DNA from 3 places in the Halobacillus seohaensis genome. Region 2 is predicted to be linked to each of the others. Evidence: riboswitches for the same ligand, from Rfam matches in the RefSeq annotation. Region 2 holds a riboswitch; each other region holds the start of a gene.
What was found. A riboswitch is a leader RNA that binds a small molecule or an ion and turns the genes downstream of it on or off. The one in region 2 is predicted to bind S-adenosylmethionine.
Positions count from the first base shown of each region.

Region 1: it holds a riboswitch for S-adenosylmethionine, as region 2 does, so the genes downstream of both, ACFQIC_RS15245 (5-methyltetrahydropteroyltriglutamate--homocysteine S-methyltransferase) here and ACFQIC_RS14855 (sulfite oxidase-like oxidoreductase) in region 2, are expected to answer to the same signal.
Region 3: it holds a riboswitch for S-adenosylmethionine, as region 2 does, so the genes downstream of both, ACFQIC_RS11945 (phosphoadenylyl-sulfate reductase) here and ACFQIC_RS14855 (sulfite oxidase-like oxidoreductase) in region 2, are expected to answer to the same signal.

Region 1 covers NZ_JBHSZV010000040.1:10,134-13,412, forward strand. The annotation lists gene yfkAB (radical SAM/CxCxxxxC motif protein YfkAB) at 1-882, shown strand, start outside; gene ACFQIC_RS15245 (5-methyltetrahydropteroyltriglutamate--homocysteine S-methyltransferase) at 931-2,034, opposite strand; SAM riboswitch class I at 2,156-2,264, opposite strand; gene ACFQIC_RS15250 (DUF4183 domain-containing protein) at 2,562-2,840, shown strand; gene ACFQIC_RS15255 (DUF4183 domain-containing protein) at 2,952-3,279, shown strand, end outside.
Region 2 covers NZ_JBHSZV010000038.1:17,929-21,207, reverse strand. The annotation lists gene ACFQIC_RS14865 (argininosuccinate synthase) at 1-89, shown strand, start outside; gene argH (argininosuccinate lyase) at 82-1,455, shown strand; SAM riboswitch class I at 1,542-1,648, shown strand; gene ACFQIC_RS14855 (sulfite oxidase-like oxidoreductase) at 1,728-2,393, shown strand; gene ACFQIC_RS14850 (acetyl-CoA C-acyltransferase) at 2,408-3,279, shown strand, end outside.
Region 3 covers NZ_JBHSZV010000029.1:61,576-64,854, forward strand. The annotation lists gene cobA (uroporphyrinogen-III C-methyltransferase) at 1-296, shown strand, start outside; gene ACFQIC_RS11940 (hypothetical protein) at 1,233-1,442, shown strand; SAM riboswitch class I at 1,695-1,802, shown strand; gene ACFQIC_RS11945 (phosphoadenylyl-sulfate reductase) at 1,939-2,673, shown strand; gene ACFQIC_RS11950 (inorganic phosphate transporter) at 2,670-3,279, shown strand, end outside.

The DNA.
Region 1 (3,279 bases), on a different contig from region 2:
ACAGGCGGCGAACCAATGCTGTCCAAAAAATCCGTCCAACAATATGTCCTTCCCCTTTTGAAATACGCACATGAACGTGGAGTAAGAACACAGATTAATTCAAATTTAACATTACCTTACTCCCGCTATGAGGCGATTATTCCTTACCTAGACGTCTTACATATTTCACACAATTGGGGCACTGTCGATGAATTTGCTGAAACAGGCTTCGCGTTAATGGATCGTAAGCTATCTTTTGAAAATAGGGCTAACTACTTTGATCGGATTGTGGAAAATAGTCAACGATTATCAAAAGAAGGTGTAATGGTTTCAGCTGAAACCATGCTCAATAAGCGTACCTTCCCTCATCTACTAGAAATTCACGATCACGTATTAGAGATGGGATGTGCCAGACATGAGATTCACCCTATGTATCCTGTAGATTTCGCGAGTAACCTAGAAACATTGAGTCTTGAAGAAATGCGTGAAGGAATTAATCAATTGGTAGATCACCGTGACCCAAACGTATGGATGTTATTTGGCACCTTACCGTTTTATCCATGTAACTCCGCGCAAGAGGATTTAAACATGCTGAAAAAGCTTGACCAAGCACCTAAAGTCACAGTACGAAATGATCCAGATGGACGTTCTCGCTTAAATGTCAATATCTTCTCAGGAGAGATCATCGTAACAGATTTTGGCGATGAACCTGGATTAGGAAACATACAAGACACCTCTTTACCAGATGCTTATGCACATTGGATGAACTCGAAAACAGCTGCAGCATTGAATTGTCATTGTCCCGCTGCTAAGTGCTTAGGACCTAATCTATTAGTGAAAAACACGTATTATAAAGATGTTGATTTTCAGAAGCAACAAGCAAAAATTAAATTGAACCGATAAATAAAAATGAGCCCTGATCCATTCGATCAGAGCTCATTTTTATTTTATTTAACCCCAAATTTCTTTTGCTACATTAACAACAAATTTCAACTTATCCCACTGTTGTTCTTCCGTCAGCTTATTACCATGGTGTGTGGAAGCAAACCCACATTGAGGACTTAAGCATAATTGGTCAAGTGGGACGTATTTTGATGCTTCCTTAATACGTGCCTTAATCGTTTCCTTGTCTTCTAATTCTCCAGTTTTAGAGGTGATAACACCCAGCACCACTTTAGCTCCGCCATTCGGAATATGTTCTAATGGTTTGAAACTTCCTGATCGCTCATCATCATACTCCAAAAAGAAACCATCCACTTTCTCTTTTGCTAATAACGTTGGTGCTATAAGTTCATAACTTCCTTCAAAGGCCCACGTGGATTGATAGTTACCACGACATAAGTGTGTAGTTACTACTAAATCTTCGGGTTTGTTTTCCAAAACACCGTTTATCACTCGTAATGATAAATCAATTAATACATCTCTTGAATAGTTTCCATCATTAAATGGAATTTGTGGCGAAGACAGCCCAGCAATATATACATCATCCAGCTGCAAATAACGTACGCCTGCATCATAAAATGATTGTATGGCATCTTGATACGCTTGAATAATATCATTCGCATATTCCTCAAGATCCGAGTAAACATTTTCGTTAAATATCCCGGCGTTAAAAAGCTGGTTGGGACTAGGTATGGTCTGTTTCGCAACAGCACGACCGTCTACAATTTTGTTCAAATCAATAAAATCCTTTATGAAAGGATGATCGGGGTTAAAGGATATTTTTCCTGTATTTCGAACATCATACTTTTCCGTCTCTATGCCTTCAAATTTATATCCTTGTTCAGGGACATACCCTTCAATTCCATTTAAGTGCTCCAAAAAGTCTAAGTGAAACCATGTTCGTCTGAATTCGCCATCAGTAACTACATCTAATCCAATTTCAATTTGCTTATCAACAATACGCTGTATTTCCTTTGTTTCCACCTCTCGTAATTCATCAGCCGAAATTTCTCCTTCTTTAAATTCTTTTCTGGCTTTGTGTAGATTGTCTGGTCGAAGTAGACTTCCAACGTGATCTGCTTTAAATGGTGCTTTGGTTAAGGTAATGGACATGTGAATTCCTTCTTTCCTTTTTATGTTTGGTTTTTTATTAAAAAAGACCTTAAATCAAGCAAAAAACCTCTTCTAAATTAAGAAGAGGTTTACGGAACATACCTATGTGTTCTGTTCTCTCTTCTTATCTCCCAAGCATTTAACATGCTTGCTGGAATTAGCACAACTCTTTTACAAAGTTTGTTGCCGAGGCTTCAAAGGGCCAGTCCCTCCACCTCTCTTGATAAGAAAAACAAGTTTTTAATTTTTAACTTTATATGAGCAAGGTTAAATTTTCAATAAATTAAGATTAATCTGATAAATTGTATAATAACAAATTTTGCATTGATATGTCAATTACCTATTGATTTTCTCTATAATATTAATCGAAGCTTATTAGTCTATCTCTTTAGTAAAAATAGAATGCTAAGGTACTAAATAATTAAGCAATGACTCTTCTTAAACTAAAATCGCGTCAATTTTTCTAAGTAAAATGCTTATACAATTTTCGAGTTTTCGCATCTATTATAAAAAGGAGGTGAGATTTAATGGCTATAATTAAACCCTTTCTCGATTCTGAGAGATTCGCTTCAACTATAGGAGATGGAACCATCGCTGTAGATGACCTTACTTTTGTTTTTGCTGATACTACTCCAGACACTGGATTAACAGCCTTCCCAACTTCTTATGTATCCTATAACCTTTATTTAAATGGGATCCCTCAACTAGATGGAGATTCGACTTTCGATGGTACGACTCTAACTATTCTTGATGGAGCCTCCCAAAATGCTGGTGTTCCGGTCATGATAGAATTTACTGTAAACTAAAAATGAATTCTAGTTAAAAAGGCAGCAGAGAATCTCCTACAATTAAAGTAGGAGGTTTTCACCATTCTTTTTTTCAATTAGTTAAAGAAAGGGAACGGGGGTGAGTAAAAAATGGTTTTAAAAGCAGAAACACTTGAATATATAACAATTTCTGACGGAGTTAAAAAGACTTATACAAATCAGGATGAATTAGAGGGATATGGTAGTGTAGGAATCTTAGATCCAGCTTGCGTTTCTTATATAAACCTCTATATAAATGGAATGTTACAACCTTCTACGGTTTATTATGTAGAAGAAGGAGCTCTCGTTTTATTGGTAGAAGATGCTCCCCAAAAAGGTGTACCTCTTATTCTTCAGTTCATTAAAATTTATAACCAAACAAAAACACCTACCATAAATTGTCCCAATGAAGTTGTCATAGAGGTAGAACCTTGGGAAA
Region 2 (3,279 bases):
GGGGACTTCCAACAAAGGTAAATGCAGATGTTCAAAAAAAGCTGGTACTAGAAAATGCAAAGAAAGAGCCGGTGATTGTGAATGAGTAAGCTTTGGGGAGGAAGATTTACAAAACCAACCGATAAGCTGGTCGAAGAGTATACCTCTTCGATCGGTTTTGACGTTAAGTTAGCATTACAGGATATCCAAGGTAGCCTGGCTCATGTCGATATGCTTGGTAAGTGTGGCATAATTACAGAAGAGGAATCTGCACAAATTACCGAAGGACTGCACATCATTCAGAAGAAAATTGAAAATGATGAGGTAGAATTTTCTGTTGAACATGAAGATATTCATATGAATATTGAAAAACTATTAATTGATGAAATTGGTCCTGTTGGTGGGAAACTGCATACAGGCAGAAGCCGTAATGATCAAGTAGCAACAGATATGCATTTATACCTCAAGGAAAAAACGAACTATTTGATTCAGCTAGTTGAAGCGGTTCAAAATGCACTGGCAAGTCAAGCAGAATCTCATGTGGACACGATTCTTCCAGGATACACTCACTTGCAAAGAGCGCAGCCTGTTTCATTCGCTCATCACCTTCTGGCGTATTTCTGGATGTTTGAACGTGATAAGGAACGCTTGAAAGATAGTGTGAAGCGTATTGATTGGTCTCCGCTTGGTGCAGCAGCGCTTGCTGGAACGCCTTATCCTGTCGATAGGAAGATGGCGGCTGAGACACTCGGATTTGAAAACGTTTATCCAAACTCATTGGACGCCGTCAGTGATCGGGATTTTATTCTGGAATTCTTGTCGATCTCTTCCATTTTAATCACCCATATTTCTAGACTTTCGGATGAATTGATTCTTTGGAGTAGTCAGGAATTTGATTTCGTGGAATTGGATGATGCGTTTTGTACGGGATCTAGTATTATGCCGCAGAAGAAGAATCCTGATGTTCCTGAGCTTTTGCGTGGAAAGACGGGTCGTATTTACGGCAACTTGATGGGGTTATTGACGCTCCTTAAAGGTCTTCCGCTTGCGTACAATAAGGATATGCAGGAGGACAAGGAAGGTATGTTTGATACGGTTGATACGCTTGATGGTGCGTTGTCGTTGCTAGCGCCTATGCTTTCTTCTATGGAAGTAAAAAGTTCTAATATGCGTCAGGCAGTGAATGAAGATTATTCGAACGCGACAGATATTGCGGATTACTTAGCTGTGAAAGGTCTTCCGTTCCGTCAGGCTCATGAGGTAATAGGTCAGATAGTGCTTTACTCGATCCAGAAGCAGAAATATTTGCTTGATTTGACGCTTGAGGAGTACAAAGAGTTTTCTGACTTGTTTGAGGATGATATTTATGAAAAATTGGCACCAGACCATGTAGTGGCCGCGCGTATAAGTGAGGGCGGCACTGGATTTGAGCAAGTGAGGGAACAACTGAAGTTGGCGAAACAACATCTTAAGTAATAGGAACTTTCGCGGAATTTTCTAAATATTATTGACTTTCATCTTATTTATTTGTAGTATGGCAATTAACTTCATATCGATTACCACTCTTATCTAGAGCAGGCTGAGGGATTTGGCCCTTCGACGCCCGGCAACCGGTCTTATGACAACGGTGCTACTTCCAACGGACAAAAGTGTGTCCGGGAGATGAGAGAGGTTGAAGCAAAATCTTCTGCCTCTTTCATTGCGAAAGAGGCTTTTTATATGGAATGGATTAGGAAGGTGATGGCGTTATGGATAAGGCGGAGCGATTAAAACGGTCGAAAGTACCTGAAGTAAAGGATGATTTTGGCGGCCGTTTGCCTCCTGGTCAGGTTTTGACAGAGAAATTCCCAATATTAACAGTAGGTGAAGTTCCTTCGTACGATTTGGAGCAGTGGAGTTTTTTTATCAATGGGATAGTGAAAGAAAACTTAACCTTTTCTTATGATGATTTAAGGAAACTGCCTCAGTCTAAGATCACTGCAGATATTCATTGTGTGACAAGATGGTCTAAATTTGATAATGAGTTTGAAGGTTTGCTTCTTAAGGATTTACTGCCTTTTCTCGGGATCAAGAATGAAGCTCAGCATGTTTTGATTCACGGAGATTATGGTTACACAGCGAATTTGCCAATTAAGGAATTATACGAAAAAGATGTGATGCTTGCCCATTCGTACAACGGAAAGCCGCTTACTGAAAAACACGGCTGGCCTTTTCGTCTAATTGTTCCGCATCTTTACTTTTGGAAAAGTGTGAAGTGGGTGCGTGGCTTTGAGTTTCGAGTATCCGATCAGTCTGGGTATTGGGAAGAGAATGGTTTTCACCATTATGGAGATCCGTTTAAAGAACAGCGGTTTACTGATGGAAAAGTGGAAATGGAAGAGGATAAATGGAAAGTAAAGGAATTTGATTATTAAAGGGAGGTGCCCTTATGGGAGTAGTTATTTTAGAAGGAGTTCGAACGCCATTTGGAAAGTGGAAAGGCGGTTTAGCGAAGCTAGGTGCGAAGGATCTTGGAGTTCAGGCAACAGAGCAACTACTTCGTCGTGTGCCTGAGGCAAAAGAAGCGGACGGTGTTATTTTGGCGCAAGTTATTCAGGCAGGACAAGGACAGAATCCTGCGCGAACGGTAGCTGCGAAATCAGGAATCTCCTGGTCGACTCCGGCGATTACGATTAACAATGTTTGCTTAGCTGGAGTAGCATCTATTGCGGATGCAACGAGACGAGTTCAGCTTGCTGAAGGTCAATTATATGTAGTAGGCGGCTTTGACTCTATGACAAATGCGCCGCATGTGGCTCCGATTAGAAATGGACTAGCTACTGGACCAGTAGAGTTCACAGATACGTTAATTTATGATGGGCTTTGGTGTTCTCTTACTGATACTTCGATGGGATTATCAACAGATTTACAAAATGAAAAATATTCAATTGGACGTGAAGAGCAGGATGAATTTGCCTTAAGATCTCAACTAAAGGCGGCTGCTGCCCAAGAAGAAGGGCGGCTCAATGATGAGATAGTTGCCGTACATACAGGAAAGGAAGAGGTTTCTCAAGATGAGGGAATTCGGGCTAAGTCCACTCTTGAGAAATTGAGCCAACTTCGACCAGCCTTTCGAAACGGCGGTACGGTAACTGCTGGAAATGCTTCACAAATGTCTGATGGAGCAAGTGTAGGACTCGTTGCTTCTGAAGAATATGCAAAGAAAATAGGCAAAACACCATTGGCTCGTGTTATTGGCTGGTCAGAAACGGCTGGTCCAGATTCAAGCCTTCATACAAAACCGTCTGACGCGATCGATAA
Region 3 (3,279 bases), on a different contig from region 2:
ACATTGATACATTGGCTATATATATGGGGATCAGCAACCTCCCATATATATGCGAACAATTGCTAAAGAATAAGAAGAACTCTGACACTCCAGTAGCGATTATTCAACAGGGAACAACGGAACATCAACGCGTTGTCACTGGTACACTGACGAACATTGTTGAGGTAGTTGAAAATTCAGGGATACGTAACCCTGCGATGATTGTGGTTGGGGAAGTGGTGCGATTCCGTGATCGTTTGCACCAATTGAAAATGATGAATCAAGAGATGACTGAACAGACTGCGATTGAAGCATGAATTCCTGGTAAAGGGGAGTAATTGTATATGCAAGTGTGACCGCTTGAAAGAGTTGACACAGTTTTTGCTTATTAAAATACAACACTTTTTTCCAGTTAAGGCTGCCCTTATATTTGTAACAATATCCGATGCTCACGAAAAGGGTATACATACTAATAGTTATGCACATTGACGAAGTTGTGCTTGTTGCGCTAACTTAGCAGGATTGTTGAAGACTCGATTCCGAGATGATTGTGTGGAGAAAGGGGCGGTGGGGAAGGAGTCGCTTTCCGTGGGCGTGCGCTGAGCCTCCTCAGGCTAACGCCTTCCGGGGTCTCATCTAACCCGCGTATCCCACAGGAGTCTCCCCCTTCCCCACCGCCCCTTGCCTTATGTTTCTATCGAAATCGTGCCGTTCTACCGTCCCTGTTAAAGCATGAGATATCTGATATAACGCCAATTGAAGCCTGATACAGATCAGGGGATAGGGCCATCACAGATTGAGCCATTAGATAAGTTAAAAATCGGGTGTGATAGCGTGTTTATAGGAAGGATAGGAGATTACCTGTTGTGTATGCCTACCCCATCCCCCATGCTCCGATGAAAAGCAACGGAACCACGATTCTTTTATTGAATAATCCGAAGCTTTAAGCGATAGGCAAGAAGGCACCTTCCAGCGCAATTCTCACTCGTAAGGAATGCTTTTCACTTGAATCACCACATCTGATGCTTCCGTTCTCCTCACGAAAGCAAGAAGGTCCGGGAAATTATGAGACTCCTGTGGGATGAACATGATCGGTGAGATCCCGCAAGGCGTAGCCTGAGGAAGCTCACCTCATGTCCACGGAAAGCGAGTGATTTCCCGGACCTTCTAACGCCAGCCTTGGTAACGGAAACCACCGTATAAATCAGGACAATGATTAACAAATGTTTTGTTATTAGAGGCTGCAATTCACTATGAAATGGGGACCATACCTACTATTTACAGGAATCTTAATGGAAGGTATGGAAAAATTCGTAGGTGATCTTCAACTAAGTGATGATCAAGAGTTTGTCATTTGTGATTATTTAAGAGGTCACCCTAATCTAGTCCACCTGTTAAAGGAACGAGTGGAGGAGGCTGTGAAAACTGAACGCTTTTTGGTTTCCAATGAAACTGTGCAATGATCGGAAGAACTGTATCGTTATATACAAGAGGACAAACAGTACACCGATAACTTTTAGGTGCTGTTTGTCCTCTTGTATGGTGTTAAGAAACGGAACAAAAATCGGCAGTCAAAAAAATTTTCTGATTTTTAAAACCGACTAAAACACTAGGGATAGAAGGGTTTTGGTCGGTTTTTAATCAAAAACACCTTGAAAACGGCTTTGACAGCATCAAATCCATGATGTATATTTCCAATTAATCACATAAAAATTTTCTTATCTAGAGAGGTGGAGGGACTGGCCCTTGGAAGCTTCGGCATCAGACTTTGTTTTGAAGTACTGTGCTAATTCCAGCAGGCACTATTGCTTGAGAGATAAGAAGAGGATTCGATTTCTCATCCTCTTCTTATCATTTATATAGGAAGAGGATTTTTTAATTAAAACTGACTTAAATAACTAGAGGTAGAACGGCTATATCGCATTGTGCTTCTTTTTTGACTATAAGAGGGGGATATATATGAGTAATCAAGTCATCACATACGATTCATTTTCCGAGGACCCTTTTAATGGGGGTTATGCAAACGAAAAGAAAAAAGGGGCTCTAGAAGTATTGGAGTGGGGTTACCAGACTTATGATGACATCGTGTATGCTTGCAGTTTTGGAGCAGAAGGTATCGTACTTCTCGATTTGATCTCACAAGTAAAAAAAGATGCACACATCGTGTTTCTCGATACCGATGTTCATTTTCAAGAGACTTATGACCTTATTGATCAAATAAAAAGTCGTTTTCCTGAGCTGCAAATTACGATGAAAAAGGCAGATCTAACCTTAGAAGAACAGGCACAGAAGCATGGAGAAAAACTATGGAATACGAATCCGAACCAGTGTTGCTTTATTAGAAAAATCAAACCATTAGAAGATGCTCTAGAGGGAGCAACCGCTTGGGTATCCGGGTTAAGAAGGGAACAATCTCCGAGTAGAAGTAAAACAGACTTTATAAATAAAGATGACCGTTTTCGTTCCATTAAAATTTGCCCATTAATCCATTGGACGTGGGAGGATGTATGGAATCATATAAAAGAAAATAACCTTCCCTATAATGATCTTCATGATCAGGGCTATGCAAGCATCGGATGCATGCCATGCACTTCTCCATCTGACAACCCCAATGATCGTTCGGGTAGATGGCAAGGGTTTGAGAAGACAGAATGCGGGCTTCACGGTCCGTCCACTAAGGATTCCCTTTCATGACACTTATCATTTTATGTTTAGTAGCTGCTCATTTCTTTGCCTTTAATGTGGGAGCTAGTGGATCAGCTGCTACTATGGGGATTGTATATGGGGCTCGAGTTATTAAAAAGAAACGAATAGCTCTACTACTTAGTGGTGTGGGAGGATTGCTTGGGGCTTTGTGGGGAGGAGAAGTTGTTGATACCATCGGGAAAGGGTTAATTTCTTCAGACAAACTAACCATTCAAGCTGCAGCCATCATTCTATTTGTATCAGCTATTACGTTATGTTTCACAAACATCATAGGCATCCCTCTTTCCACAAGTGAGGTTACGATAGGAGCGATCGTTGGTGTAGGTATTTCCTTGCAGCAGCTTTATTTAAGGAATTTATTAGAAATTATCGCCTTCTGGGTGATAATTCCGGTGGCAGCTTTTTTCATCACGTTTATATCTGGAATGTTATTGAAACGTCTTAAGGATAAATTCCCCGCTTTTTTACCATCGAATAAACTAACGAAACTGTTATCGATTCTACTCATCATCACAGGCTTGTTAGAAGCATTTGCTGCAGGTATGAATAACGTAGCAAACGCCATTGGCCCACTCGTCGGTGCTGATGTTTTAA